2 regions of the Actinoplanes friuliensis DSM 7358 genome follow, and region 2 is predicted to be linked to the other one. Evidence: predicted binding sites of a transcription regulator. Region 2 holds the regulator's gene; the other holds the start of a gene.
What was found. The regulator HspR, encoded in region 2, represses chaperone genes until heat shock. The targets are predictions, from matches to a motif close to TTGAGTNNNNNNNACTCAA.
Positions count from the first base shown of each region.

Region 1 (14,384 bases), 2.8 Mb from region 2:
TGCACGAGTTGGGATGCGACGAGCCGCAGTCGTGGGCCGAATCCGAGATCAGCGAGAACATTCCGCAGCTGGCCCGATATCGATTTCTGCACACGGTGTGGCCTCAGATGATCGACAGCTGGCGTGACGGCATCGACAACATCCCGGCAGCACGACGCGTTGTCGACTCCGGCGCCGGCGCAGACGACGTCACCCAGCTGGCCCGTGCAGTGGCCTACGAGACGGTCTTCGCCATGCTGTGCCATCTCGAGGACGGGGAGTCAGCCGGGGCCCTGCCGGGTTGGGCTCTGAACGAGGTCGGCGCTGCCGGACACCCGACCGGACGCCGCCTCGGCACGCTGCACGAAGACCTGCTCACGCTCGACCCGTCCGGCCAGGACGGCCAAGACCTCTGGACCTGAGACACGACCTCCCCGGGCCTCCACGGCAAGTGCGGTCGTTGGTTACTTCACCTCGCGGGCGTGGATCTGGGTGATCAGTTCGGCGGCGAGGGACTTGATCGTTTCGAGGCCCGGCCGGCCCCACGGGCGGGGTTCGATGTCGACCACGCAGACCGTGCCGAGGGCGATGCCGGTCCGGTCGATCAAGGGGGCGCCCAGGTAGGAGCGGATGCCGATCTCGTCCACCACGGGGTTGCCGGCGAAGCGGGGGTAGTCGCAGACGTCGTCGAGCACCAGGGCCTTGCGCCGGACGACGACGTGCGGGCAGTAGCCGTGCTCGCGCGTGAACACCCGGCCGGACAGGCCGGCCTGGAGAGCGGGCGGAACGGTGCTGCCGGTGTACAGGCCGCCCAGGTACTGGCGGTCCTCCTGGATGAAGTTGACCATCGCGAGCGGCGCCCGGGTGATGTCGCCGATCCTGCGCGCGAAGTCGTCGAGCTGGGGGTCGGGGCCGTCGCCCAGGCCGAGTTCGCGCAGCCGGCGCATGCGTACGGGTATTTCGGGGTCGGCCGGGGTGAGGGGGTGGTGTCCGGAAAGGTCGTAGATCATGCTGTGGCTCCGTTCGGTCATCGGCAGGCGTGCGCGGTGAGCAGGTGTTGCATCAGGCTGATGAGCACGCCGGTGGCGGATCGCCGGTCACGCGCGTCGCAGAGCATGATCGGGACGTCGGGCTTCAGGTCGAGAGCGCTGCGCAGGTCTTCCGTCTCGTACCGGCAGGCGCGGTCGAACTCGTTGACCGCGACCAGGAAGCCGATGCCGCGCGACTCGAAGAAGTCGACAGCGGGGAAGCAGTCGTCCAGGCGGCGGGTGTCGGCCAGCACGACCGCACCCATCGCCCCGCTGGACAACTCGTCCCACATGAACCAGAAGCGTTCCTGTCCGGGGGTGCCGAAGAGGTAGAGCACGTGATCCTGGCTGATCGTGATGCGGCCGAAGTCCATCGCGACCGTGGTCGTGGACTTGCGCTCGATGCCGGTCAGATGGTCGGTGCCCACGCTCGCGGTGGTCAGGAGCTCCTCGGTGTGCAGCGGCTCGATCTCGCTGACCGCACCCACGAACGTCGTCTTCCCGACGCCGAAGCCGCCCGCGATCAGCAGCTTGAGCGCGGACGGGAACCCGTCAGAGTCGTCGTTGAAGGGCATTGAGGATGGTCTCCAGTACCGCGGGGTTTGAGGCGTTGGCCATCGGGTCGGGGGAGCGGGCGTCCACCGCGCCCCAGTCCACGAGATCGGAGAGCAGGATCTTGGTGACCACCGCGGGGAGTCTCAGCCGCGCCGCGACCTCGGCGACCGTGGTGACGCTGCCGCACAGCCCGAGGGCCTGGGCGTGGTCGGGGCCGAGCTGGCCCTGCGGGTGACGGCCGGTGGCCATCACCATCGACAGCAGCTCCATCCGGGTGGTCGGTTCGGTCCGGCCGTTGCTCACCGCGTACGGGCGGATGAGGCGTCCCGCGGCGTCGTCGAACCAGTGCTCGTCGTCGGTCCCCAGCTTGTTCACCGCCCGTGCGCGCCCAGGGGATCAGGCTCGTGCCGGCTCGGCGTCGACAGGTACGGCCGGACGCTCTTGACCATCTGGGCCATCTCGTAGCCCAGGACACCGGGGTCGGCGGCCTTTCCCGCGATGACCGCGAGCACGGCCCCGGAGCCGGCCGCCGAGACGAACAGCAGGGAATCGTCCAGTTCGGCCACCACCTGCCGGACCCCGTCGCTGCCGCCGAACCGCGTGCCGGCGCTGCGGGCCAGCGAGAACAGCCCCGAGGCGACCGCGGCCAGGTGATCCGCGCCGTCGTCGTCGAGCCCGTGAGCGGCCTTGCGCAGCCCGTCGGACGACAGGAGCAGCGCGCTCCTGGTGTCCGGGACGCGGTCGATCAGGCCGGACAACAACCAGACCAGATCCTGGGACGTACGTGCGGGGTCGCTGCGCGACATGCCGGGCCTTCCTCGGGGAGCGGAGTGCGGATCAGCTGGGATTTCCGGCGTCGGGCGGGTCGGCCTCGCCCTGCGTGACACCGTTCATGAACGACGCCATCAAGCCCGGCTGGTGCTCACCGGCCGGCTCCGTGGCCGGGCGTGGCGCGCCGAGCTGCAGTTGCGGAGCCATGTGGGTCTGGCTGCGACGGCGCGGGAGCGGCGGCCGCGACGGCGTGGGCCGGGGCTGCTGCCCGGCCACGGGCACGCCGGCGATCTGGCGGGGCACTGCGGCAGCCGGACCGGCCTGACCGGACCCCTCCGCACCGGACCGGACATTGCCGCGCCCGGCGGGCCCGGGGGAGACGGGGGCGGTGGTGAAGTGGGACGACACGATCGGGCGCAGCGACTGCTGGGTGATCTCCGAGGCGCTGTCCTGGCTGTGGCTCGGCGGCCGGTCCCGCAGCGGGATCCGCTTCTGCAGCGGAGCCCGCGCCGGCACGATCGGGTGCTCCTGCGTACGGGTCAGCCGGTGCGGCCGCGGCGCCTCCGGTACGGCTTCGGGCTGAAGGCCGAGCAGCAGTTGCGGCAGGACGATCACGGCCTGGGTACCGCCGTAGATGTTGGTCTGCAGCTGCACGACGATCCCGTGCTGCCGGGCGATCATCGAGACCACGTAGAGCCCGATGCGCCCGTCGCGCAGCAGGTCGTCGAGGTCGGTGTCCTCGGGGTTGGCCAGCAGCTGGTTGACCCGGTCCAGATCGGCGCGCTGCATGCCGAGCCCGCGGTCCTCGACCTCGATGGCCACCCCGGCGGCGACCTGCTGGGCGCGCAGCAGCACCTGGGTCTGCGGCGGGGCGAACATCGTCGCGTTCTCGATCAGCTCGGCGATCAGGTGGATCACGCTGGCCACGGCGTGCCCGGGCACCGTCCCCTCGATCGGCGGCACCAGCTTGACCCGCGAGTAGTGCTCGACCTCGGCGATCGCCGAGCGCAGCACCTCGGTCAGCGCGACCGGCCGGCTCCACTGCCGGCGTGACACCGACCCGCCCAGCACGGCCAGGTTCTCCGCGTGCCGCCGGATCCGGGTGGCCAGATGGTCGACCTGGAACAGACCCTTGAGCAGGTCGGGGTCCTCGACCTCGTTCTCCAGCGCGTCGAGCATCTTGATCTCGCGGTGCACCAGCGACTGCAGCCGCCGGGACAGGTTGACGAAGACCTCGACGTGCCGGCCATCGGCGGGTGCCGCCGGCGCCCGGACGGCCTCCACCGTCTGCGCCCGCCGGAGCTGCTCGGTGAGCTGGTCGACCTGGGCACGGGCCGCGGTCAGCTCCGACCGGGTCTCGGCCAGGGCCGTCTGCGCCTCGGCGTCGCTGCTCGGCGAGCCGCTCGACCGGGTGCCGAAGTGCCGGGCTGCCCAGAGGGCGAGGAGAACAGCGACCGGCACCGCGATGACGGCGATCAGATAAGGAGAGTCGGGCATGAGCATCCTTGGTGGTGGTGATGCGGCAATGTCCGGTGTGAGGGCGTTGACTTTAGTAGGCGGTAAGCGCACCGACCAAGGCGGAAATCGCGTCCGGCATCGATCGAATGAATCGGTCGGACTCGATGCTGCCAAGTGTCATCTGAATGGGTGAACCGACGGTGACAGAAGGCCCCGGGCAGGGCTATGTTCGCGCTGGCCGCACTGTCGCCGTAATGCTGGATTCACCGATCAGGCCCACGGAAAGCTCAAGAAGAATGGTCGTCCGAGCCCGTTCACCGATCGGAGGGTTCGGCGCTTTCGATCATCGGTTGGAGCAGTTCGGACATGGTCGCTGCGGCGCGTTCGGGATCTCGGTCGACGATTGCCTCGACCAGATCGGCGTGCAGCTGCGCCAAGGCATCCGTCTCGCCGGCCACGTCGTGGAGTTGCACCTCCTCGAAGACGCCCAGCAGTCCTTCGTAGACGTCCTGCAGCATGGCGTTGTGGGTGGCGCCGACCACCGCACGGTGCAGCGCCGAGTCCGCCCGTACCCGCTCGCGGGCGTCGCCCCCGGTCCAGGCCTGCCGGCGTTCGTTCAGGAGCGTGACCAGGCGCTCGGCGTCGGCCTCGGTCCGGCGGACGGCGGCGATCCGGGCGGACGCGGCGTCGAGCGCCAGTCGCAACTCCAGGCTGTCCCGGCGGGAGGTGGCCGCAGCCCGGCGTGACACCGACGAGCGCAGGTCGGACGTCGACACCACGAAGGTTCCGCGGCCCTGCTCGCGCCGCAGGATTCCGCCCTGGACCAGGGAGGCGATCGCCTCGCGGACCGTGTTGCGCCCGGCGCCGCTCCATTCGACCAGTTCGGACTCGGTCGGGATCTTGCTGCCGAGGGGCCAGTCGCCGTCGGTGACCTGCGACCGGAACAGCTCGGTCACGCGGGTGCTGAGGGCGGAGCGGTCGAAGTTCGGGCCTGGCACGGGTGCAGCCTAACCGGCGGGTGCGGCGACGGGCCGGCACGCGGTCCAGCCGGCGGCGAGGGTGATCAGCAGGGTGGCGGCCAGCAGCACGTACGTCGCGTTCCAGTCGTCGGTGAGCTGGTTGATCGCGCCGAGCGTCAGCGGGCCGACACAGCCGATGCCGTAGCCGACCCCCTGGACCAGGCCGGACAGCCGGGAAGCGCTCTGCGGATCCGCGGCGCGGGCGCCGATCAGGGTCAGGCACAGCGGGAACGTGCTCACCCCGAGCCCGAAGGCGGTCGCCCAGACGAAGGCCCCGCCCGCCGGCGCCGTCAGCATGCCCGCGTAGCCCAGCCCCATCAGCGCGACGCACACCACGACGATCGGATAGCTGTTGCGCAGGCGTTTGGTCAGCGGCGGCACCACGAACGCAGCGATCAGCCCGAGCCCGGCGAACCACGACAGCAGCAGCGCGCTGGCCGTCGAGCTCAGCCCGGCGTCCTCCAGCATGGCCGGGAACCAGGTCACCAGCGTGTAGACGTGCAGGGTGGTCATGGCCATCAAACCGATCAAGCCCAAAACCATCGGGGTACGCCAGGAGGGGCGCGGTGCGGCCGATGCCGGTGCCGGAGCCGTACGGGCAGCCGACCGGGGTACGGCGATGAACCACAGCACGGCCGCCACGGCGGTCACCGCGGCCCAGGCGCCTGCCGCCGTACGCCAGCCGTAGGCGTGGGCCAGCGGCAGAGCGAGCAGTGGCGCGGCGAGCTGACCGACCTGGAGCAGGACCATGTACATGGTGCTGACCGCGTGCAGCCGTTCCGGGAAGTGCTGTTTCACGATCGGGATCAGGATGACGTTGGACGCGCCGACCCCGGCGAACGCGATCACCGTGGCGACGATCATGACGGCCGGCGACCACGCGACGGCCCGCAACAGGATGCCCACGGTCGTAGCGGTCACCGCCAGCGCGGCGGTGCGTTCCAGGCCGAGGCGGCGGGCCAGCGGCGGGGCGGCGAACGCGGCCACCGCAAAACAGCCGGTCACGATGGTGCCGATGGCACCCGCGACCAGCGGCCCGAAGTGCAGGTCCTCGGCGGCGTCGCCGGTCAGCACGCTGAAACCGGTCACCGCCGTCCGCAGGTTGAGGGCGGTCAGGGCGACGGCGATCAGGATGCCGCGAGCCAGCCGGGCCGGGGCGATGGTGGTGGGGGTCGACACCGGACCAGTGAAACATGGGATTATGGGATGAATCTAGAGCGGGCGCATTTTCGCTGGGAGTGAACAGCGGAAGAGGACGGCCACCGCCGAGGTTGAGCGCGACATACTCAACTTCTCGGAGGTACCGAGTGACCAGCAAGCGACTCCCCGTCCTGTTCCTCGAAGACATCGTCCTGCTCCCCGGCATGGTCGTTCCGATCGAGCTGGACGAAGCAGCACAGGCCGCCGTCGACGCAGCGCGCACCTCGGCCGGCTCCGAACTTCTCCTCGCCCCGCGGCTCGAGGACCGCTACGCGACCCACGGCGTCATCGCGACCGTCCAGCGGGTCGGCAAGTCACGCGACGGGTCGCCCGCGGCCGTTCTGCGTACGGGTGAGCGCGCCAGCATCGGCGGCGGTGTGACCGGCCCCGGCGCGGCCCTGTGGGTCGAGGTCGAACCGGTCACGGCCGGCGCGGCGACCGAGCACGCCCGCGAACTCGCCGCCGAGTACAAGCAACTGGTCGTCTCGGTGCTGCAACGCCGTGAGGCCTGGCAGGTCATCGAGTCGGTGAGCGCCATCGACGACCCCGGCAGCCTGGCCGACACCGCGGGCTGGGCGCCGTACCTGTCCAACGACCGCAAGCGCGAGCTGCTGGAGACCTCCGACGTGGAGGCCCGGCTGCGTCTGCTGATCGAGTGGACCCGCGACTTCCTGGCCGAGTCCGAGGTCAGCGACAAGATCGACAGCGACGTCCGCGAGTCGGTCGAGAAGCGCAACCGTGAATACCTGCTACGCGAGCAGCTCAAGGCCATCCGCAAGGAGCTCGGCGAGGGCGAGGCCGACGGCAACGACGACTACCGCGCCCGCGTCGAGTCGGCCGACCTGCCCGACAACGTCCGCGAGGCAGCCCTGCGCGAGGTCGGCAAGCTCGAGCGCGGCGGCGAGCAGAACCCCGAGGCCGGGTGGATCCGGACCTGGCTCGACACGGTCCTGGAACTGCCCTGGACCGTCCGTACCGAGGACACCGTCGACCTCGAAGCGGCCCGGGCCGTCCTCGACGCCGATCACCACGGGCTGGACGAGGTCAAGGAACGCATCGTCGAGTACCTCGGCGTCCGCGCCCGCCGCGAGTCCCGTGGCCTGTCGGTCGTCGGCGGCCGCGGGTCCGGCGCGGTGATCCTGCTGGCCGGCCCGCCCGGAGTCGGCAAGACCTCGCTGGGGGAGTCCGTCGCCCGTACGCTCGGCCGCAAGTTCGTCCGTGTCGCCCTCGGCGGCGTACGCGACGAGGCCGAGATCCGTGGCCACCGCCGCACCTACGTCGGGGCACTGCCCGGGCGCATCGTGCGGGCCATCCGCGAATCCGGCTCGATGAACCCCGTCGTGCTGCTCGACGAGGTCGACAAGGTCGGCAGCGACTACCGCGGCGACCCCGCGGCGGCGCTGCTGGAGGTGCTGGACCCCGCGCAGAACCACACGTTCCGCGACCACTACCTCGACCTGGACCTCGACCTGTCCGACGTGCTGTTCATCGCGACCGCGAACGTGCTCGAGACGATCCCCCAGGCGCTGTTCGACCGGATGGAGCTCATCTCGATCGACGGCTACACCGAGAGCGACAAGGTGGCCATCGCCCGCGACTTCCTGGTGCCCCGGCAGCTGGAGCGTGCCGCCCTCTCGGACGGCGAGGTGACGGTCACCGAGGACGCCCTGCGCGAGATCGCGGCCAACTACACCCGGGAGGCCGGCGTACGGTCCTTCGAGCGTCTGCTGGCCAAGACCTTCCGCAAGGCTGCCCTCAAGGAACTGCCTGTCACCATCGGCCCCGCCGACCTCAAGGACCTGATCGGCCGGCCACGGTTCATGCCGGAGTCGTCCGAGCGGACCGCGGTCCCCGGTGTGGCCACCGGCCTGGCCGTGACCGGAATGGGCGGCGACGTGCTCTACATCGAAGCCTCGCTGCTGCCCGGCGACAAGGGCGGACTGTCGGTCACCGGCCAGCTCGGCGACGTGATGAAGGAGTCGGCGCAGATCGCCCTCTCCTACGTGCGGGCGCACGCCGAGGAGTTCGGCATCTCCCCGGAGCAGCTCGACCACCCGATCCACCTGCACGTCCCCGCGGGCGCCGTGCCCAAGGACGGGCCGTCGGCCGGTGTCACGATGACCACCGCGCTGATCTCGCTGCTGCTCGGCCGCAACGTGCGCGCCGAGGTCGGCATGACCGGCGAGGTCTCCCTGACCGGCCGTGTCCTGCCCATCGGCGGGGTCAAGCAGAAGCTGCTCGCCGCCCAGCGGGCCGGCCTCACCGAGGTCTACCTGCCGCAGCGCAACGAACCCGACCTCGACGAGGTGCCGGCCGACGTGCTCAAGGCGCTGACCGTGCACATCGTGTCCGACGTCCGGGAGATCCTCGCTTCGGCGCTGGAGCCGGTGTCCACCGGCCTGGTCGCGGCAGCCTGACGAACGACGCCGTCAACAAAGAAGCCGCCCGGGCGATCAGCCCGGGCGGCCGGCGCTGTAGCCACAGCCGGGGCGCGGGTCAGGCCGGCGCGTGTTTGGCGACGTGGGCCGCGAACGGCTCCAAGCCGACTTCCGCACGCCGCTGATCCATCTGTTCCGGGTTTTCGCACGGCCACGGGACGGGGACGCCGTCGACGATGCCGGCGATCTGCGTGCCGTAGATCTGTGGGCGGCCCTCGTTGACCAGGATGCGGTCGTGCAGCATGGCCAGCTGGGTGTTGTCGCCTTTGCCCGCGTGCACCGTCTCGGTCATCAAGGCCAGCGCTCGCCGTTGCAGGTGTAGTTGCCGGTCGGCGTGCTGTGCCACCAGCCACGCTCTGCGGGCTGCTTCCCGGCCGACAAGTTCTGCGGTGGGCCAACCGTGATCGTCGATGATTTCAGCAAGGCGATCGCCGTTGCGGACGGTGACTCTTCGATGGGCCAGTTGGGCGGTGAAGTCGTCGCTGAGTGCGCCGGGCTGCAGCCGCCGGTCCTCGTTGGTCATGTCGATCAGTTCTTGGGCGAGCGCGTCGTTGACCATGTCCGGCACGCTAGACGAGTGGAAATCCCTGCCTCTCCACCCCGAACATTATATTTATTGACGTCGATATTAAATACTTGTAGAGGCGGACGAGGCGGGACCTTGTGGGCGCCGGGGCAGCACCACAACGCCGGGCGGTCGAGCTCGGCGTCACGTTCATCGACACCGCTGACTCGTACGGGCCCGCCGTTGCCGAGGAACTGATTCGTGAGGCACTCCACCCGTACCCGGATGGGCTCGTGATCGGCACGAAGGCCGGGTTGCTGCGGCCGGAGCCGATCCGGCAGCCTGGCCGGTGACGGCAGCGAGCTGAGCCGGGTGGCGGCCGCGAAGGGCGTCGCGCCTTCGCAGCTGGCGCTGGCCTGGCTGCTGCACCGGTCGCCGGTGATGCTCCCGATCCCGGGAACCTCGCGCGTGGAGCACCTCGAGGAGAACGTCGCCGCGTCCTCGATCGAACTCACCGACACCGACCTGACCGCTCTGGCCTCCATGCAGGGGTGACCGGCGTCCGCTCAGGCGGGGTGGACGGAATTGGCGAGAACGTTGAGGACGACCCGCCGGGGAAGCCACCGGAAGACCCGCAGAATCAGGCGGTTCGCGCCACCGGATACCACGCGGGCCGGCGTCCGCCCGGCGTCGAGGGCGCGCAGTGCCGTGGCGACGACCTGGTCCGGCGTCTCGAACCGGGCGCCTTTTTCGCTCGTTCCGGAACTCGCATAGAACTCGGTGCGGGTCGAGCCGGGGGAGAGCGCCATGATGCGTACCGCGCTGTCGCGGTGTTCGTGCGCCAGGGCCTCGGTGAAGCTCAGGACGTAGGCCTTGCTGGCGGCGTACACGGTCTGGCCCGGTCCGGGCTGGTAACCGACGAAGCTGGCCAGGTTGATCAGGGCGCCGTCGCCACGGCTCAGCAGATCCGGCAGCAGTTCGCGGGTGAGCTCGGTCAAGGCGGCGACGTTCACGGCGAGCTGATCGTGCACCGTGTCCACGTCGCTCGTCGCGAACGGGCCCGTTGCGCCGAGGCCGGCACTGTTGATCAGCGTCGACAGCGTGATGCCCGCAGCGTCCAGGGCCGCACGAACGGTCGTCGCCGCCCCCGGTTGCGACAGGTCCGCCGGCACCACGGTGACGGTGATCGCATGCCGGCGGCGCAACTCCTGGGCCAGGGCCTCCAGTTTGGTGCCGCGCCGGGCGACCAGCACGAGGTCGGCCCCGCGCTCGGCCAACCGGCGGGCGAACTCTTGCCCGATGCCCGAACTGGCCCCGGTGATCAGGGCGGTTGTCTGTGCGTAACGCATGGGATTCTCCGGATCTGCTGAGCTGGTGAACAGATGTTAACCACCATCGGTTAACAGCTGTCAACCAGACGAGACCCGGGTCTCAGCGGCCGGGGCCGGCAGGGTGATGAGCGAGGATGGTTCCATGACCACCCGTCCCGCCCTCGACGTCACCGCCCGGCAACGCCGTGAGGGCGACCAGCTGCGGGGAGAACTGCTGGAGGCCGCAGCCGTCCTCGCGGCCACCCCGCGCCCGGTCGCCGTGCCCTCGCTGCGGGCGGTGGCCCGCGCCTGCGGCGTTTCGGCGACGGCGGTCTATCGCCACTTCCCGTCCCAGGCCGCGCTCACGCACGCGGTGATCACCGTGCACCATCAGGCGTTCGTGGCTGCGGTCCTGAGAGCTGACGACCCGGCCGGGGATCCCGAGGTCCGGCTCCACCGGCTGGCGGTCGGCTACGTGCGGTGGGGACTGGCCAATCCCGGGATGTACCAGCTGCTCTTCGAGAGCGCCGACCAGCTCGACGCCGAGAGCGGACTCGGTGACATCACCGACGAGGTCATGAAACTGGCCTCCACCCTGCTCGCCGAACTGACCGGAACCGCACCGGCCGAAGTCGCCGTCCTCGCCGAGCGGCTCTGGTTCGGACTGCACGGCATCGTCTCGCTCCGGATGCACAAGCCGGACCAGACCTGGCACGTGGCCGCCGACGAGGCGGCTGTCACCGTCGCCCAGCAGATCCTGGCCTGACGTCAGGGTCAGATGAGCTGGCTCTGCACGTCGCGGGGCACGCGTACGCCCCGGGTGCGCAGGTTGGCCACGAAACGGGCGGCCAGCGGGTCCGAGGTGCCCGGCGTGACCGCGACCAGCTGCCGCACCCAGCGCGGGGAGAAGGACCGGACCGTACCGGGGAAGCCCGCGCTGACCGCGCTCACCGGGCTGATGGCGATGCCGAGACCGGCCGCCGCGAGCTGAGGCGCCGCGGAGGTGACCGAGGTCCGCATGACGGGTTTCAACCGGACGCCGGCCCGGCTCAGTGAGTGGTCGAGCCACTCGCTGAGGCCGTTGCCCGGCGCGAAGTGGACCAGCCGCTCACCGTCGAGCTCGGCCAGGGTCACCGACGGGCGCTGGGTCAGCCGGTGGTCGGCCGAGGCGGTCAGCACAATCTCCTCCTCGGCGACCAGGGCCGAGGTGAACCGGTCGGGCACCGGGCCGGGCATCACCATGATGTCGACGCCGCCGGACTCCATGGAGCCGTACAGCTCGTCGGCCACGACCGACTCCTTCAGGCTGATCACCACCTGAGGGTGGCGCCGGTGCCAGTCCAGCACGACCGGGGCCAGCAAAGGCACGGTCAGACTCTGCGCACAGGCCACCCGCAGGGTGCCTCCCTCGGCCTGTCCGACGGCCCGGGCGGAGGCCACCGCCGAGGTGGCCGCTTCGATCGCCCGGCGTGCGTCGGCCACCGCGGCTCGCCCCGCCGGGGTGAGCTTGACGCCCCGGGCTTCGCGAACGACGAGCGCCGTCCGGGTCTCGCGTTCCAGCGCGGCAATCTGCTGCGAGACGGCCGGCTGCGAGGAGTGCAGCAGCCGCGCGGCTTCGGTGATCGATCCTGTGTCGGTCACCGCGACCAGGCATTCCAGAGCCCTCAACGAAGCCATTCACCGATCTTATGTCAGACATCCGAAACCCCAGGTTCCCTGAGGGAAGCAAAGGGCTCCTCCGATCGCTGGACGTGACAGAGAGCAGTTGACCTAGGGAGAGCGACGATGGTGCAGGCATTTGTGACAGGCGGATCGGGTTTCATCGGCCGGCGGCTGGTGAGCCGGTTGATCGCCGACGGGCACTCGGTACGGGCCCTGGTCCGCAGTGCGGCATCGGCTGATGTCGTGGCCGGGCTGGGAGCGGAGCCGGTGCGCGGCGAACTGACCGAGCCGTCCACGTGGCAGGACAGCGTCGCGGGCAGTGCGGTCTTCTTCCACCTGGCGGCCGAGACCGACATCGCGGCCGAGCGCGCCCGGCAGCAACTCGTGACCGTGGACGGCACCCGTACGGCGCTGGCCGTGGCCCGCCGCGCTGGCGTCGCCCGGTTCATCCACTGTGGCAGCGAGGCCGCGTTGCTCGCCGGTGAGCCGCTGGTCGACGTGGACGAGACCGCACCCCTGCGTCCCGATTCCGAGGCGGCGTACGCCGCGGTGAAGGCCGAGTCCGAGGCTCTGGTGGTGGCCGCCGACGCGCCCGGTTTTGCGACCGTGTCGATCCGTCCGCGGTTCGTGTGGGGCCCGGGGAGCAGCCTGATCGACAACCTCGTGACCGCCGCCCGCACGGGCGCGTTCGCCTGGATCGAGGGCGGCCGGCACATCACCGACGTGACCTACGTCGACAACGCCGTCGAGGGCCTCATTCTCGGCTGGCTCGAGGGCCGGCACGGTCAGGCGTACTTCGTCACCGACCAGCAGCGTGTGGTCCTGCGGGACTTCCTGGAGACCCAGTTCGAGATCCACGGCGTCCAGGCCTCGATCCCCGATATGGACGCCGCCACCGCGGCCCAGGTGGTGCCCGTACCCGCCCGGTGGTTCCTGGGGCAGACCTGCACCCTGCGCACCGACAAAGCCGTCACCGAACTCGGCTACCGGCCGATCGTCTCCCAGGCCGCGGGTCTGGACGCCGTACGGGCCTCGCTGGCCCCCACGAACTGAGCAGGAGCACCTCATGAAGATCGTCACGATCTGAACCCCGGTCCGGTCAGCTTCGATCAGAAGGAAACGCCATGTCGTCAGCCACTGACGAGAGAACTCGTGTCCCGGACACGGCCAGGCTGCCGGTGTCCGCCCTGCTGGCGCTGTTCACGGCCGGGTTCCTGGGCATCATCAACGAGACCATTCCGGCCGGCCTGCTGCCGGAGATGAGCCGCGAGCTCGGCCTCTCGGAATCCACCGTCGGTCAGACCGTCACCGTGTACGCGCTGGCGACAGCCTTCACCGCGATACCGCTCAACGCCGCCCTGAAGAACTGGGGACGCCGGACGGTGCTCGTCTCCGCCCTTGTCGCCTTCGCGGCGGCGAACGCCGTGGCTGCCTTCACCGGCAGTTTCACGGTGATCCTCGTCGCACGTGTGGTGGCCGGTGTCGGAGCGGGCCTGATCTGGTCGAACATCGGCGGCTACGCGGCCCGCCTCGTCCCCGCCACCCTGCAGGGCAAGGCCATTGCCATCGCCCTGGCCGGCACCCCTGTCGCCCTGTCACTCGGGCTGCCCGCGGGCACGCTCCTCGGCGATGCCGCCGGGTGGCAGGCGACGTTCGGGGTGGTGGCCGCCGTCAGCGTCGCCCTGATCCTCTGGGTGTTCGCCGCGCTGCCCAACCTCGCGGGTGAGGCGGAGGCCGGGCACATCCCGGTCGGGACGATCCTGCGGGCTCCCGGCGTACGGACCATCCTCTGGGTCATCGCCGGATTCATGGTCGCGCACAGCATCGTCTACACCTACATCGGCCCGCTGGCGATCGCCTCGGGGGTGGGCGGTCAGCTCGAGTGGATCCTGGTGGTGTTCGGCGCAGCCGCCCTGCTCAGCATCTGGGCCACCGGTTTGTTGCTCGACCCGCACCACCGCCTGCTGATCGTCGTGAGCACGGTCGTGCTGGGCGCTGCGTTCCTCGTCCTGGGATTCGCCTCGCTCAGCCCGGTGCTTCTCTATCTGGGCGTAGCGGCGTGGGGTTTCGGCTTCGGTGGTTCCGCCACCCTGTTCGTGACGGCCGGGATCCGGGCGGCCGGCTCGGACGGCGTGCAGTCGATGATCGTCACGACCTTCAACCTGAGCATCGCGGCCGGTGGCGTGGCCGGCGGTCTGCTTCTGACCGCCCTCGGCGCCGTCTCCATCTCGTGGGTCGCCGTCGCGATCATGATCCCCACGATCGTCGCGGCCGTTGCGGGCCGCCGGCACGCCTTCCCGCGCTGGCCGCGGACCTAGCCGGCGCTCCTGGGCCCCGCTCGACGTGCGGGGCCCGGCTCGGTGCGCAGCCCGTGTCGCCTGGCTCCGGCGGAGGTAGCTTGGGCATACCGAACGATTTTGATCGAGAAGGAGTGCGCCATGCAGGCAACCATCGACGGC
Region 1 covers NC_022657.1:2,909,010-2,923,393, forward strand. The annotation lists gene AFR_RS13515 (hypothetical protein) at 1-401, shown strand, start outside; gene AFR_RS13520 (GAF domain-containing protein) at 444-989, opposite strand; gene AFR_RS13525 (GTP-binding protein) at 1,007-1,582, opposite strand; gene AFR_RS13530 (DUF742 domain-containing protein) at 1,560-1,937, opposite strand; gene AFR_RS13535 (roadblock/LC7 domain-containing protein) at 1,934-2,368, opposite strand; gene AFR_RS13540 (sensor histidine kinase) at 2,400-3,830, opposite strand; gene AFR_RS13545 (FadR/GntR family transcriptional regulator) at 4,106-4,789, opposite strand; gene AFR_RS13550 (MFS transporter) at 4,799-5,989, opposite strand; gene lon (endopeptidase La) at 6,175-8,427, shown strand; gene AFR_RS13560 (DUF6624 domain-containing protein) at 8,507-9,007, opposite strand; partial or broken gene AFR_RS45055 (aldo/keto reductase) at 9,136-9,508, shown strand; gene AFR_RS13575 (SDR family NAD(P)-dependent oxidoreductase) at 9,520-10,302, opposite strand; gene AFR_RS13580 (TetR/AcrR family transcriptional regulator) at 10,427-11,029, shown strand; gene AFR_RS13585 (LysR family transcriptional regulator) at 11,038-11,940, opposite strand; gene AFR_RS13590 (NAD-dependent epimerase/dehydratase family protein) at 12,049-12,978, shown strand; gene AFR_RS13595 (MFS transporter) at 13,050-14,243, shown strand; gene AFR_RS13600 (DUF427 domain-containing protein) at 14,364-14,384, shown strand, end outside.
Region 1: lon (endopeptidase La) is a predicted target of HspR. The motif match lies at 6,082-6,100, and genes of this name have one in related genera.

Region 2 (14,384 bases):
GCGGGCGCCGTAGATCGGGTCGTAACCCCGCTCGCCCAGCCACAGCACCGCGGCCTCCGAAACCTCCAGCTCGAGCCGCCGGTCGGCGAGCCGGGACCGCAGCCGGCCCAGCTGAATGTCCACGATGGCCGCCAGGTCCTGCGACGTCAGCGCCTGGAAGACCACGATGTCGTCGAGCCGGTTGAGGAACTCCGGCTTGAAGTGCGCGCGGACGGACGCCATGACCTCCTCACGCCGCTCCTCCTCACCCAGGGTGAAGTCGGAGATGACCGACGAGCCCAGGTTCGAGGTCAGCACCAGGATCGCGTTGCGGAAGTCGACCGTCCGGCCCTGACCGTCGGTCAGCCGGCCGTCGTCGAGCACCTGCAGCAGCGTGTCGAAGACGTCCGGGTGAGCCTTCTCGACCTCGTCCAGCAACACCACCGAGTACGGCCGGCGGCGCACAGCCTCGGTGAGCTGTCCGCCCTCCTCGTACCCGACGTATCCGGGCGGGGCGCCCAGCAGGCGGGCCACGGAGTGCTTCTCGCCGTACTCGCTCATGTCGATGCGGACCATGGCGCGCTCGTCGTCGAAGAGGAAGCCCGCGAGGGCCTTGGCCAGCTCCGTCTTGCCGACACCGGTGGGGCCGAGGAAGAGGAAGCTGCCGGTGGGGCGGTCCGGGTCGGCGACACCGGCACGGGCCCGGCGTACGGCTCCGGAGACCGCGGCCACGGCGATGGGCTGGCCGACCACCTTGGCCTGCAGCGTCTCCTCCATGCGGAGCAGCTTGGCGGTCTCGCCCTCCATCATCCGGCCGGCCGGGATGCCGGTCCACGACGCGATGACCTCGGCGATGTCGTCGGCGCCGACCTCTTCCTTGACCATCGGCGGCTCGGTCTTCTCCTCCTCGGCCGCGGAGGCGTGCTCGATCTCCGCCATCAGCGCGGGGATCTCCTGGTACTGCAGGCGGGACGCCTTCTCCCACTCCGCGTCACGCTGCGCGCGTTCGAGGTCGGCCTGCTGCTCGTCGAGCCGCTTCTTGAGCTCACCGACACGGTTGAGGCCGCTGCGCTCACGCTCCCAGCGGGCGCTCAGCGCGGTGAGCTCCTCCTCGCGGTCGGCGAGGTCACGCTCGAGCCGCTCGAGACGGGCGATCGACGCGGGGTCGGTCTCCTTCTCCAGCGCCAGCTTCTCGACGCGCATCCGGTCGACCTGACGCTGCAGCTGGTCCAGCTCGACCGGCTGCGAGTCGATCTCCATGCGCAGCCGGGAGGCCGCCTCGTCGATCAGGTCGATCGCCTTGTCGGGCAGGAACCGGTCGCTGATGTAACGGTCCGAGAGGGCGGCGGCCGCGACCAGCGCGGCGTCCGTGATCTGGACCCGGTGGTGCGCCTCGTAACGACCCTTGAGCCCGCGCAGGATGCCGATCGTGTCCTCGACCGTCGGCTCGCCGACCACCACCGGCTGGAAGCGCCGCTCCAGGGCGGGGTCCTTCTCGATGTGCTCGCGGTATTCGTCCAGAGTGGTCGCACCGACCATCCGCAGCTCACCGCGGGCGAGCATCGGCTTGAGCATGTTGCCGGCGTCCATCGAGCCCTCGCCCTTGCCGGCGCCGACAACGGTGTGCAGCTCGTCGAGGAAGGTGACGACCTGACCGTCGGAGTTGCGGATCTCCTCGAGCACGCTCTTGAGGCGCTCCTCGAACTGTCCGCGGTATTGCGCACCGGCGACCATCGCGCCGAGGTCGAGCGAGACCAGCTTCTTGTCGCGCAGGGTCTCGGGCACGTCACCCGCGACGATCCGCTGGGCCAGGCCCTCGACGATCGCGGTCTTGCCGACGCCGGGCTCACCGATCAGCACCGGGTTGTTCTTGGTACGCCGGGAGAGCACCTGCACCACCCGGCGGATCTCGGCATCCCGGCCGATGACGGGGTCGATCTTGCCGTCACGGGCGAGCGCGGTCAGGTCGACGCTGTACTTCTCGAGCGCCTTGTAGGTCTGCTCGGGCTCGGCGGTGGTGACCCGGCGGTCGCCTCCGCGTACCGAGGGGAAGGCCGCGACCAGGGTCTCCTCGGTCGCGCCGACGTCACGCAGGGCCTTGCCGACCACACCGCCGACCCGGGCCAGACCGGCCAGCAGGTGTTCGGTGGAGACGTATTCGTCGCCGAGCGGCTTGGCGATCAGTTCGGCCTCGCCGATCGCGTTGACGAACTCCCGCGACAGGCTGGGCTCGGCGGTGCTCGCACCGCGGGCGGAGGGCTGCTGCTCGACCGCGCGGACGGCCGCGCGCCGCACGTCGGCGGGGTTGGCGCCGACCGCGCGCAGCAGGGCGCCCGCGGTGGACCCGCCGGTGTCGAGCAACGAGAGGAGGAGATGCCACGGTTCGACGGTGGCGTGGCCCCGCTGGTTCGCGTCGGCAACAGCACCGGTGATGACGTCGCGGCTCTTGGTGGTCAGGCGTTCGGCGTTCATGAGCTCCCCTGGATCGGATCTTCCCAGTAGTGCAGCAATCCGAGACTTGAGCGTATTCCACTCAACTCTAGCGTCAGCTCCGGGGAAGTACCTTCAGCTTGACCCACGCACGCTCGGCCGCCTCGCCGGTGCCGAGCCACAGCTCACCCTGCAGGTCGTCGCGGGCCTGCAGCGTGCCGTCCAGCAGCGTCTCGACACCCCCGCCGGACGGCCAGATCATCGGTGACCAGGGCATGTCCGGTGCGACGATCCCGGCGCCGTGGGCGGTCGAGACCATCAGCATCCCGTGGCCGAGCGGCGCCGCGCCCGCGTACGAGGCGGGGTGGCCCTCGACCGTCACCGGCTTCCACGTGCCGCCGTCGAGGTGCCAGATCTCCGGAAACTCGCGCCGGCTCGCCGGTTGCTCGACCAGCCAGATGTCCGCACGGTCCGCCGAGACCAGCATCCGGCCCTGCACACCCGGGGCCACCACCTGATGATCGTCCGCGGTGGAGCGCGGCGGTTCCTTCTCGACGTGCCGGAAGGTCCGCCCGGCGTCGGTCGAGACGTACCAGAGGCGGGGCTCGGCGAGCAGGATCAGCTCGCCGCCCGTACCGAAAAAGACCTGGTGGTTGTCCGCAACCGGCTTGGGGTGCCGGCGGGGCAGCCAGGTCGAGCCGCCGTCCGCGGTCACGAAGAGCCGGGCGGTGCAGTCGTCGTGGTTTCCGACCCGCCGCTTCGGCAGCTCGCAATGGGTGAAGAGAGCAACACCGACCGTGGCGGTCCGAAACTTGAGCGCCTGCTGGACGTACCCGTGCGGCACGTCGACCGAGGCGGTCCGCACTGTGTACTCGATCGGCAGGTGCGGCTGATGCACGATCGCGGACGGTGACGGCGAACGGTCGGGAGGAGGGCGCCGGACACCGTCGAGCGCCGAGCAGCCGCCCAGCGTGAGCAGCAACAGAACCCCGGCCAGCGCGCGTGGCAGAACAGCATCCATATGCGTATCCCCCTCACCGAACGCCGACCGTAACGGGCGTCACCATGGGCAAGGAATCCCCCGAAGCCGTAGCGTGGCCGCAATGGCTCAGGAAACTTCGACCCGGACGGCTACTCGTCTCGGCCGTGCGCTGCTACCGCTGGGCCTGCTGTTCCTGGCCGTCGGCATCTCGGTGGCGCTGTTCAACCCGTTCCTCGCGCTCTTCCTCAGCACCGAGGTCGACGCCGGGCCGGTCAAGACCACTGTCTTCCTGATCGTCGCGCCGCTCGCGGGTGTGCTCGGCTCCAGCCTCGTCGGCCGTGTCTCCGACCGCCGGCCGATCCGCCGGCGGCTACTGATCATCGGCGCGGTCGCGGGTGTCGTCGGCACCGGCGTGACCGCCGTCGTCCGCGACTACTGGGTGCTGCTCGCCCTGGCCATCACCGCCTTTGCGCTGGCCGGCTCACTCTTCCCCCAGTCCTTCGCGTACGCCCGTCAGGTGCTCCTGCGTGACGACCCGGCACGCGCCCCGATGGGCATCAGCGCCCTGCGTACCGTGTTCTCGCTGGCCTGGGTGGCCGGACCGTCGCTGGCCGCGTTCCTGCTGGACTCGGGCAGTTTTGTCTGGGTCTACGGCACGGCCGCGCTGACGTACGCGTTTGCCGCCCTGATTGCGATCTTCTGGCTCGACGAGGTCCCCGCGCCCGCACCCCCGGCCGCGGACGAGCCGGCCGCCGTGTCCGGTGACGCACCGAGGTGGACACTGTGGCTGACCGCGGCGGCGTTCACCCTGCTCCAGACGCCGCTGACCCTGGCGGTGCAGGCCCTGCCGCTGTTCATCAGCACCGAGCTGGGTGGCGACGTCGGCGACGCCGGTCTGCTGCTCGGGCTCTGCGCGGCCCTGGAGATTCCGCTGATGCTGGGCCTCGGGTTGCTCTCGACACGGCTCCCGCTGCGGCTGCTGCTCTTCATCGGCGCGGCCTGCGGCATCGGCTACTACGGGATCGCCGCCGTGTCGACCGGCCTGTGGATGCTCGTCGCCGGGCAGGTGCTGAACGCCCTGTTCATCGCGGCCGTCTCCGGACTGGGCATCTCGTACATGCAGGACATGCTGCCCCACCATCCGGGTCGTGCCACGACACTGTTCACCAACTCGTTCCCGCTCGGCGCGATGCTGGCCGGGCCGCTGTTCGGGCTCGCACAGCACTTCGACTACCGGCTCGCGTACTGGCTGTGCACAGCACTCTGCGCGGCAGGCCTGCTGCTCCTGATAGTGGTGCGTAACGACCATGCGACGCGGCACGCATGACAGATCCGTTACCGTTGAATGCGTGCGCGTACGGGTAGAGCAGACTCCACTTCCTGGCATCGGTGTCCGTCACGACCTGATCACCTCCTCCGGTCGTACGGTCGGTGTGGTCTCACACCGCAACGGTCGTCGTGACCTGCTGCTCTACGACGTGGACGACCCCGACTCGTGCCTCGCCTCGATACCCCTCACCGACGACGAGGCCGAGGCGCTCGCCGATGTCCTCGGCGCCTCGCTGATGCTGGGTCAGCTCGCCGGACTGCGCCAGCAGGCCGCCGGTCTGCTCACCGAGCAGATCGCCCTGCCCGCCGGCTCGCCGTTTGTCGGTCGCCGGCTGGGTGACACCCGGGCCCGCACCCGCACCAGCGCGTCGATCGTGGCGGTTCTCCGTGACCGCGAGGTCATCGCCTCACCCGGCCCGTCGTTCCAGTTCGACGCGAACGACGTGGTCGTCGCTGTCGGCACCCGCGAAGGCCTGAATGGCGTGACCGCCATCCTGGCCGGCGACACCGGCGACTGAGGCGCCGCCCGTGCACAGCACGACGATCCTGCTCATCGAGGTCGGCGCGCTCCTCTTTGCGCTCGGCATGCTCGGTCGAATCGGTCGCCGCTTCGGTCTCTCACCCATCCCGCTCTACCTGCTCGCCGGGCTCGCCTTCGGGCACGGCGGTGTCATCCCGCTCTCGGCCAGCGAGGAGTTCATCGAGGTCGGCGCCGAGATCGGCGTCATCCTGCTGCTGGTCATGCTCGGCCTGGAGTATTCCGCCAGTGAGCTCGTCGGCAACCTGCGCTCGGCCGCGCCCGCCGGGCTGATCGACGCCCTGTTCAACGCCCTGCCCGGTGCCGGTTTTGCGTTCCTGCTCGGCTGGGGCTGGGAGGCGGCGCTGGTGCTGGCCGGCATCACCTGGGTGTCGTCGTCGGGTGTCATCGCCAAGGTGCTCGGCGACCTGGGCCGGCTCGGTAACCGCGAGACGCCGGTGATCCTGTCGGTGCTGGTCATCGAGGACCTCGCGATGGCGTTCTACCTGCCGCTGGTCACCGCCGTCCTGGCCGGCGTGGGCCTCCTCGGCGGTGCGAAGGCCCTGGCCGTCGCCGTCCTCACCGTGGTCGCGGTGCTCGTGGTGGCGATCCGCTACGGCCACGCCATCTCGAGCTTCATCTCGGTGAAGGACGCCGAGGCACTCCTGCTCAGCGTGCTCGGCCTGACGCTTTTTGTGGCCGGTGTCGCCGCCGAGCTGAAGGTGTCCGCTGCTGTGGGCGCCTTCCTCGTGGGCATTGCGCTCTCCGGTCCCGTGGCGCACAACGCGACCCAGATCCTGTCGCCGTTGCGGGACCTCTTCGCGGCGGTCTTTTTCGTCTTCTTCGGGCTCTCCACCGATCCGGCCGCGATGCCGCCGGTGATCCTGCCCGCCCTCGGCCTGGCCGTCCTGACCATGCTGACCAAGGTTCTCACCGGTGTGCTCGCCTCGCGGCGGGCAGGCATCGCGCTCCCCGGCCAGATCCGCACCGGGCTCGCCCTGATGCCCCGCGGCGAGTTCTCGATCGTCATCGCCGGACTCGCCGTCGCCTCCGGTGTCGAACCCGAGCTGGCGCCTCTCGCGACCGCGTACGTCTTGATCACCGTGGTGAGCGGGCCGATGCTGGCCCGTTTGCCCGACTACACCTGGTTCAAGAGCATGGTCCGCAAACGTATGGCTGTGCAGCGCCCTGTCGGACCTGTTACCGCAGCTGAATGACCGTTTTTGCGTCCAGGCAGCTTAAAGCTACTGACCAGTATCCGAAAGTGATCTCTTACGCCTTCCGCAGGACACGTACGGCGCGCTAACGTGTCGCCGCGACAACAACGTGTTATCGGGTGACCAGCGTCTCGCCGAATGCAGGGGGAATTGCCTTCCGGCGGGTCAGCACGGCCCTCTGCCGGGGAGGACGGCGGCATGAGTGAGCTAAACGAGGCGGCGTCGTGACCGTGCGTGAATCGGCCTTTTTCGGGTTCGTCAACCCGGTCGATCCGCGACCGGAAGAGCTGCAGGCCTGGGCGTACCACCCCGAGGCTGTCCCGCTCGACGCCATGCCCTCCGACTGGGACCTGCTCATCGCGGGTGACGTGCTCGCGCCCACGCTCTACGAGCTGGCCATGGACAGGCAGTGCCCGGCCCGCCGCTTCGCACTGCACTGCATGTACATCTACGCCGCCGACGGCGTCCGCCCGAACGCATCCTCGCTCCGCAAGCGCCGCCTCAAGAAGTACGTCGAGCGCGCGGAAGAGGTCGGCGACGAGCCGATGGCGATCTGGGCCCACAACTGCCGGGTGCTGATGACCCGCCCCGAGCTCTTCGACTACGAGGACTGGATCGAGGGCGGCCTGGTCCGCAACCCCCGCCGCCTCGCCGCCTTCGGCCGCCGCTGACCGGACCCTCGTGACGGCTTACTTGTCGCCGGCGCGGCGAGGGCGCCACACCACCAGGGCGGTCGACGGGCGTTCCTGACGGACCAGGTCACGGCCCGGGTACGCGTGCATCGTCTCGAGCTGGGCGATCCGCTGGTACGCGTCGCCGAGCTGCCGTTCCAGCTCGGCGACCCGTTCCTGGAGCTCACTCGCGAGCTGCTCGAGACCGATGATCCGCTTGATGCCGGCCAGGTTGACGCCTTCCTCCTGGCTCAGCTTCTGCACCTCGCGCAGCAGGGCGACGTCGCGTTCGCTGTAGCGACGGCCGCCACCACCGGCCCGGCCGGGCTGCACCAGGCCGAGCCGGTCATATTGACGCAGCGTCTGCGGGTGCATCCCGGCGAGCCGGGCGGCGACGGAAATGATCAGGACCTTCGCGTCGGAGGCCTGCTCCACCGAGATGCTGATCTCTTCATACATGTGCCACCTCCTGACAGGGTCCTGAATCAGCCGCGGCGCAGCCGGGCCTCGATGCGCTCACGCTCGGCGTTGGGCGTGAGCTTGGCGAACTGTTCCAGTGCGTCCCGGGCCTCGGTGCTGACCGCGGCCACGGCCGGGACCTGCACCTCGACGGTGACCAGCAGATCGCCGGCCTGGCCGTCGCGGCGCTGCACACCCTTGCCGCGCGCCCGCAGTGTGCGGCCGCTCGGTGTGCCGGGCGGCACCCGCAGCGTCACGGGACTGTCCAGCGTGGGCACTCGCAGGTCGGTGCCGAGCACCGCCTCCGCGAACGTGATCGGCACGGTCAGGGTGATGTCGTCCCCGGTACGCCCGAACAGGTCGTCGGGCCGGACCTTGACCTGCACGTACAGATCTCCGGCCGGGCCGCCCTTCTCACCCGGCTCGCCCCGCCCCGAGAGGCGGATCCGCTGACCGTCGGCGACACCGGCGGGGAAGCGGACGTTGATCGTGCGGTTCTTGGTGACCCCGCCCGTCCCCCGGCACTCCGGGCACTTCTGGTCGACGATGCTGCCCGCACCCTGGCACTCGCGGCACGGCTCGGAGAAGCTGAACGACCCCTGGTTGCGGGAGATCAGCCCTGACCCGTGGCACTGCGGACAGGTCCGCGGCACCGTTCCGGGCTTGGCGCCGTTGCCGTGGCAGGTGTCGCAGACGCCCGGCGAACGCAGGGTCAGCGGCAGGGTCGTGCCCTTGACGGCGTGGGCGAAGTCGAGCGTGACCTCGGCCTCGACGTCCCGGCCACGCTGCGGTCCCCGTCGCCCTCCGGCCGCGGCCCCACCGGCGCCACCGCCGGAGAAGATCGAGCTGAAGATGTCGGAGAAGCCCGCACCACCGAACCGGCGGTCACCGGCGCCTCCGGGCTGGCCGGCCCCGCTGAACCCGCCGCCGAACAGGTCGGACGGGTCGAACTGCGACCCACCGCCCGGGCGGGCGCCCCGGCGGAATGCGCCGGAGCCGAACAGGGAGCGCATCTCGTCGTACTCTTTGCGCTTCTTGTCGTCGGAGAGCACGTCGTAGGCCTCGGACGCGGACTTGAACCTGTCCTCGGCGTCCTTGTTGCCCGGGTTGTGGTCGGGGTGGTTCTCCCGGGCCAGTTTCCGGTACGCCTTCTTGATCTCATCAGCGGAGGCGGACTTGCCCACCCCGAGAACGGCGTAGAAGTCCTTCTCCAACCAGTCCTTGGAACTCATCCAGCCCACCTCCTCCACCGGATCGTTGGTGCGGGGAACGACGGGGTCCCGCCCACCGAGAGGTGGGCGGGACTGTTGATCGTCACGCGGGGTCGGCGACCGCGACCAGGGCCGGCCGCAGCAGCCGATCGCCCAGGGTGTAACCGCGGCGCATGACCTCGACGCAGGTCGGCTCGGTGACGTCTTCCGACGTCAGGTGCGCGACCGCCTCGTGCTGGGTCGGGTCGAAGGGGTCACCCTTCTCACCGAACGCCACGAGTCCGAGCTTGCCGACCGCGGCACCGAGCGCCTCGGCCACCGAGGCGAACGGTCCCACCAGGTCGCCGTGCTCGCGGGCACGGTCGATGTCGTCGAGCACCGGCAGCAGTGACGTGAGCACCGAACCGGTCGTCAGCTCGGCCGCCGCACTCCGGTCGCGGTCGACCCGCTTGCGGTAGTTGGCGTACTCCGCGGTCACCCGCTGCAGATCGCGGGTGCGCTCCTCGAGGTCGGTGCGCAGCAGGCCCACCTCGGCGCCGAGCAGGGACGCGGACATGGCCGCATCCTCGTCCGGCTCCTCGGCGGCGCGGTGCGCGCCTCCCGTGGTCTCCTCTTCGGGCTCCTTGGCCACCGTGGTGCCCTTACCCTTCACATCGATCTTGCGCCGGTCCCGGATGACGACGCGTTCGGTGTTCTCACCGTCGTTCTCGTCGTCCGCGCGGCTCACTTCTTGTCGTCCTCGACGATCTCGGCGTCCACGACGTCGTCAGGACCGCCTGCGGACGGGCCCGCGCTCGCGCCGGCCGCACCCGCGCCGCCCGGAGCACCGGCGCCACCAGGAGCACCCTGCGTGCCGTCGGGGCCGGGAGCACCCTCTGCGCCTTCCTGGTTCTGGGCGTACAGGAGGGATCCGGCGGCCTGGGAGACCGAGGCCAGCTTCTCGTGCGCGGTCTTGATCTTCTCGATGTCGCTGCCGCCCAGCGCGCCGCGCAGGTCACCCAGCGCCTCGCTGATCTGACCCTTGCTCTCCTCGGGCAGCTTGTCGCCGCTCTCGGCGAGGAACTTCTCGGTCTGCCACTGCAGCTGCTCGGCCAGGTTGCGCGTCTCCGCGTCCTCCTTGCGCTGCTTGTCCTCGTCGGCGTGGTCCTGAGCGTCGCGCATCATGCGCTCGATGTCGTCCTTCGGCAGCGCGGAGCCGCCGGTGATCGTCATCTTCTGCTCCTTGCCGGTGCCCATGTCCTTCGCGGCGACGTGCACGATGCCGTTCGCGTCGATGTCGAAGGTGACCTCGATCTGGGGCACGTTGCGGGGCGCCGGCGGAAGACCGGTCAGCTCGAAGGTGCCGAGCTTCTTGTTGTAGGCCGCGATCTCACGCTCGCCCTGGAAGACCTGGATCAGCACGGACGGCTGGTTGTCGTCGGCCGTGGTGAAGACCTCGGAGCGCTTGGTGGGGATCGTGGTGTTGCGCTCGATCAGCTTGGTGAAGATGCCGCCCTTGGTCTCGATGCCCAGTGACAGCGGGGTCACGTCGAGCAGGAGGACGTCCTTGACCTCACCCTTGAGCACACCGGCCTGCAGGGCGGCGCCGACGGCGACGACCTCGTCCGGGTTGACGCCCTTGTTGGGGTCACGGCCGGTCATCTGCTTGACCAGGTCGGAGACGGCCGGCATACGGGTCGAGCCACCGACGAGGATGACGTGCTCGACGTCGGCGACCTTGATGCCCGCGTCCTTGATGGCCTGCTCGAACGGGCCCTTGCAGCGGTCCAGGAGGTCCTGCGTCATGCGCTGGAACTCGGAGCGGCTCAGGGTCGTGTCGAGGTGCAGCGGGCCGTCGGGGCCGGCGGTGATGTACGGCAGGTTGATGCTGGTCGTCGACGCGGCCGACAGCTCGATCTTGGCCTTCTCGGCGGCCTCACGCAGACGCTGCAGGGCCATCTTGTCGTTGCCGAGGTCGATGCCGTGCTCGCCGCGGAAGGTCTTGACCAGGTGGTCGATGACCCGCTGGTCCCAGTCGTCGCCACCGAGGTGGTTGTCACCGGAGGTCGACTTGACCTCGATGACACCCTCGCCGAGCTCGAGCAGGGAGACGTCGAACGTGCCACCACCGAGGTCGAAGACCAGGACGGTCTGCTCCTTGGTGCCCTTGTCCAGGCCGTATGCCAGGGCGGCGGCGGTGGGCTCGTTGACGATGCGCAGGACGTTGAAGCCCGCGATCTCACCGGCCTCCTTGGTCGCCTGACGCTGGGAGTCGTTGAAGTAGGCCGGGACGGTGATGACCGCGTCCGTGACCGACTCACCGAGGTAGGCCTCGGAGTCGCGCTTGAGCTTCATCAGCACACGCGCCGAGATCTCCTGCGGCGTGTACTTCTTGCCGTCGATGTCGACGGACCAGTTCGTGCCGACCTCCCGCTTGACCGAACGGATGGTCCGGTCGGGGTTGGTCACTGCCTGACGCTTGGCTACCTCACCGACGAGCACCTCGCCGTTGCGAGCGAAGGCGACGATGGACGGGGTCGTCCGGGAGCCTTCCGCGTTCGCGACGACGGTGGGCTCACCGCCCTCGAGAACGCTGACGCAGGAGTTCGTGGTGCCGAGGTCGATGCCGACCGCTCGTGCCATGTTCGCTTCCTCGCTTCATAACCTTGCTTGAAGTTGAGTGGACCGGGCTCAATGATGCCACGGCGATCCACATCCGCAAGTCAAAGTTGAGTCAAGGCGGCGCAACTCACGTTCCGCAGGTACCTGTCCGGTCACGGCGGCGGGGTACCTGTTGTCTGCGATGCATAGATCAGGCACGCTTTACCCGTGACGACGCACGGTGACGCGGTCGGTCCGTCGGCCACTCCCGCCGTAGCCGACCCACCCTCCTCCCAGAACTCTGCCCAAAAAACCGACAAATCATCCGGTACGGCCACAGAGTCCACACCCGCAAGCACGTCCCCTGAGGCCGGCCAGCAGGACACGGATGCGTCCCCGGAGCCCGGCACCGCAGCCACGCCCAAACCGGAATGGCCCCCGGCCACCGCCTCCACCACGGGAAACATCGTGACCACGAAGGCGGAGCAGCCGGTGCCGAAGGCCAAGCAGCCGGTTGAGCCGGATACCTCCGACGAGTCGATCACGGACTTCGTCGCGTCGCTGAAAAAACCGGCTGAGGAAGCTCCCGAGCCTCCCGTCGTCGCGAATAAAGCGAAGTCTGTCGATGAGCCGGTCGCCTCGGACACCAAGAACGAGCCTGCCGCCACGCCCGGGGCCGCAGTGGAGCCCGAGGTTGGCACAAAGCCGCCCGCCGAGCCGGAGACCGCCGACGAACCGGCCACCGAGCCGCTCACCGCGGACGAACCGACTCTCGTGGACGAGCCGACTCTCGTCGACGAGCCCGCGACCAAGCCGATCACCGCCGACGAACCGACTCTCGTCGACGAGCCCCCGACCGAGCCGGTGACCGCCGACGAGCCCGCTACCAAGCCGATCACCGTTGACGAGCCCGCCACCGAACCCGTCGCCGTCGGGGAGCCCGCCACCAAGCCGATCACCGTTGACGAGCCGGCGACTGAACCGGTCGCCGTCGAGGAGCCGGCGACTGAACCGGTCGCAGTTGACGAGCCGACGCTTGTCGATGAGCCTGCGACCGAGCCGGCTGCCGTGCTCGAGCCCGCGCTGCCCGTCGAGCCGCCCGCCTCCGTGGGTGCGCTCGCCACCGCCCTGTCGGGGCTGCGCGCGGCGATCGGCGGCGCGACGTACCCGCTGGTCATGCCTTCGGCCGAGGAGGCCAAGCGGATCGGCAGCGCGCTGGTGTCGCAGCTGGACGACTACCTGCTGCCGCGTCTCGCCCGGCTCGACGCTCCCCTGCTCGTGGTTGTCGGTGGCTCCACCGGCGCCGGCAAGTCCACGCTGGTCAACAGCCTCGTCCGCGCGCCCGTGAGCACCGCCGGTGTGCTGCGGCCGACCACCCGGTCGCCCGTGCTGGTCAGCCACCCGTCGGACTCGCAGTGGTTCCGGCAGGGGCAGCTGCTGCCGGGCCTGACGCGTACGGCGGAGAGCTCCACCGATCCGCAGACGTTGCAGCTGGTCTCGGCGCCCGCGCTCGGCCCCGGCCTGGCGTTCCTCGACGCACCCGACATCGACTCGGTCGTCGACCGCAACCGTCAGCTCGCCGCGCAGTTGCTCGCTGCGGCTGACCTGTGGTTGTTCGTGACGACCGCTGCTCGCTACGCGGACGCCGTACCGTGGGAGCTGCTGACGACCGCCCGGCTGCGCGGCACGGTGATCGCGCTGGTCCTGGACCGCGTGCCGGCCGAAGCCGCCGGCGAGGTCTCGGCACACCTCGGCGAGATGCTCGCGGCGCGCGACATGGGCGCGGCGCCGATCTTCGTGCTGCCGGAATCCACGCTGGACGGTCAGGGGCTGCTGTCGGAGGACGTGACGCGGCCGCTGCACGACTGGTTCGCCCAGCTCGCGTCGGACTCGAACGCCCGCGCGGCCGTCGTCAAGCAGACCCTCGACGGCGCGCTGGCCGCACTCGGCCCCGCGGTGGAAGGCCTCGCGGGAGCGGCCGACGAGCAGGCGCTCGCGGCCAAGGCCCTCGACGAGCGGGTCACCGCGGCCTACCGCACCAGCCGTCGCACCATGGAGGACGGTCTGCAGGACGGACGCCTCCTGCGCGGTGAGGTGCTGGCCCGCTGGCAGGAGTTCGTCGGGACCGGGGAGTTCCTCCGCACGCTGGAGTCGCGTGTCGGTCAGCTGCGCGACAAGGTCGTCGCGGCAATCACCGGACGTCCGGCGCCCGGCCGCAACCTCCAGGCCGCGCTGGAGTCTCAGCTGGTCACGCTGCTGCGCGGTGTCGCCGCCGATGCGGCCGAACAGGCCTACTCCGCCTGGCAGGCGCACCCGGCCGGGGTCGCGCTGCTCGACCCGTCGCTGCAGAAGGCCTCCCCCGACCTGCCGGAACGCGCCGAACGGGTGATCCGTGACTGGCAGCAGTACGTGCTCGACCTGGTCCGCCAGGAAGCCGGCGACAAACGCATCGTCGCGCGCGGTGCGGCGTACGCGGTCAATGGTGTGGGTCTGACCGTGATGGTCGCGGTCTTCACGTCGACGGCTTTCATCCCGACCGGCGCCGAGGTGGCGGTCGGTGCGGGCACCACGATCGCCGCGCAGAAGGTGCTCGAGGCGATCTTCGGTGACCAGGCGATCCGGACGCTGGCCACCCGGGCGCGCGAGGAACTTCTCAAGCGGGTTAACGTGCTGCTCGACACGGAGGCGGCCCGATACACGGACCGCACCGCCGCAGTCGGGCTCGAGCTCGAACCGGCGGCCACGCTGCGGCGTGCGGCGGCCGAGGTCGAGCAGGCCAGGGAGGAAGTCGCGTTGACCGGGACGCCGTCATGAGCCTCGTCGAGCGGGTCAAGCACGCTCTGACGCGTGACGACCGCGTGGACGCCGAACAACTCGTCGCGCGGCTCGACGCCCTGCAGCGGTTCCTGCGTGTCACCGACCCGTACCTGCCGGACAACGACCTGGTTGCCGCGCACACGCTGGTCGAGCGGGCCGGCAGCCGCCTCGCGCTCTCCCAGGACCACACGG
Region 2 covers NC_022657.1:111,853-126,236, reverse strand. The annotation lists gene clpB (ATP-dependent chaperone ClpB) at 1-2,451, opposite strand, end outside; gene AFR_RS00570 (beta propeller repeat protein) at 2,525-3,430, opposite strand; gene AFR_RS00565 (MFS transporter) at 3,513-4,718, shown strand; gene AFR_RS00560 (cation:proton antiporter regulatory subunit) at 4,741-5,238, shown strand; gene AFR_RS00555 (cation:proton antiporter) at 5,249-6,454, shown strand; gene AFR_RS00550 (hypothetical protein) at 6,679-7,125, shown strand; gene AFR_RS00545 (heat shock protein transcriptional repressor HspR) at 7,144-7,584, opposite strand; gene dnaJ (molecular chaperone DnaJ) at 7,611-8,816, opposite strand; gene grpE (nucleotide exchange factor GrpE) at 8,899-9,522, opposite strand; gene dnaK (molecular chaperone DnaK) at 9,519-11,417, opposite strand; gene AFR_RS00525 (dynamin family protein) at 12,444-14,189, shown strand; gene AFR_RS00520 (GTPase family protein) at 14,186-14,384, shown strand, end outside.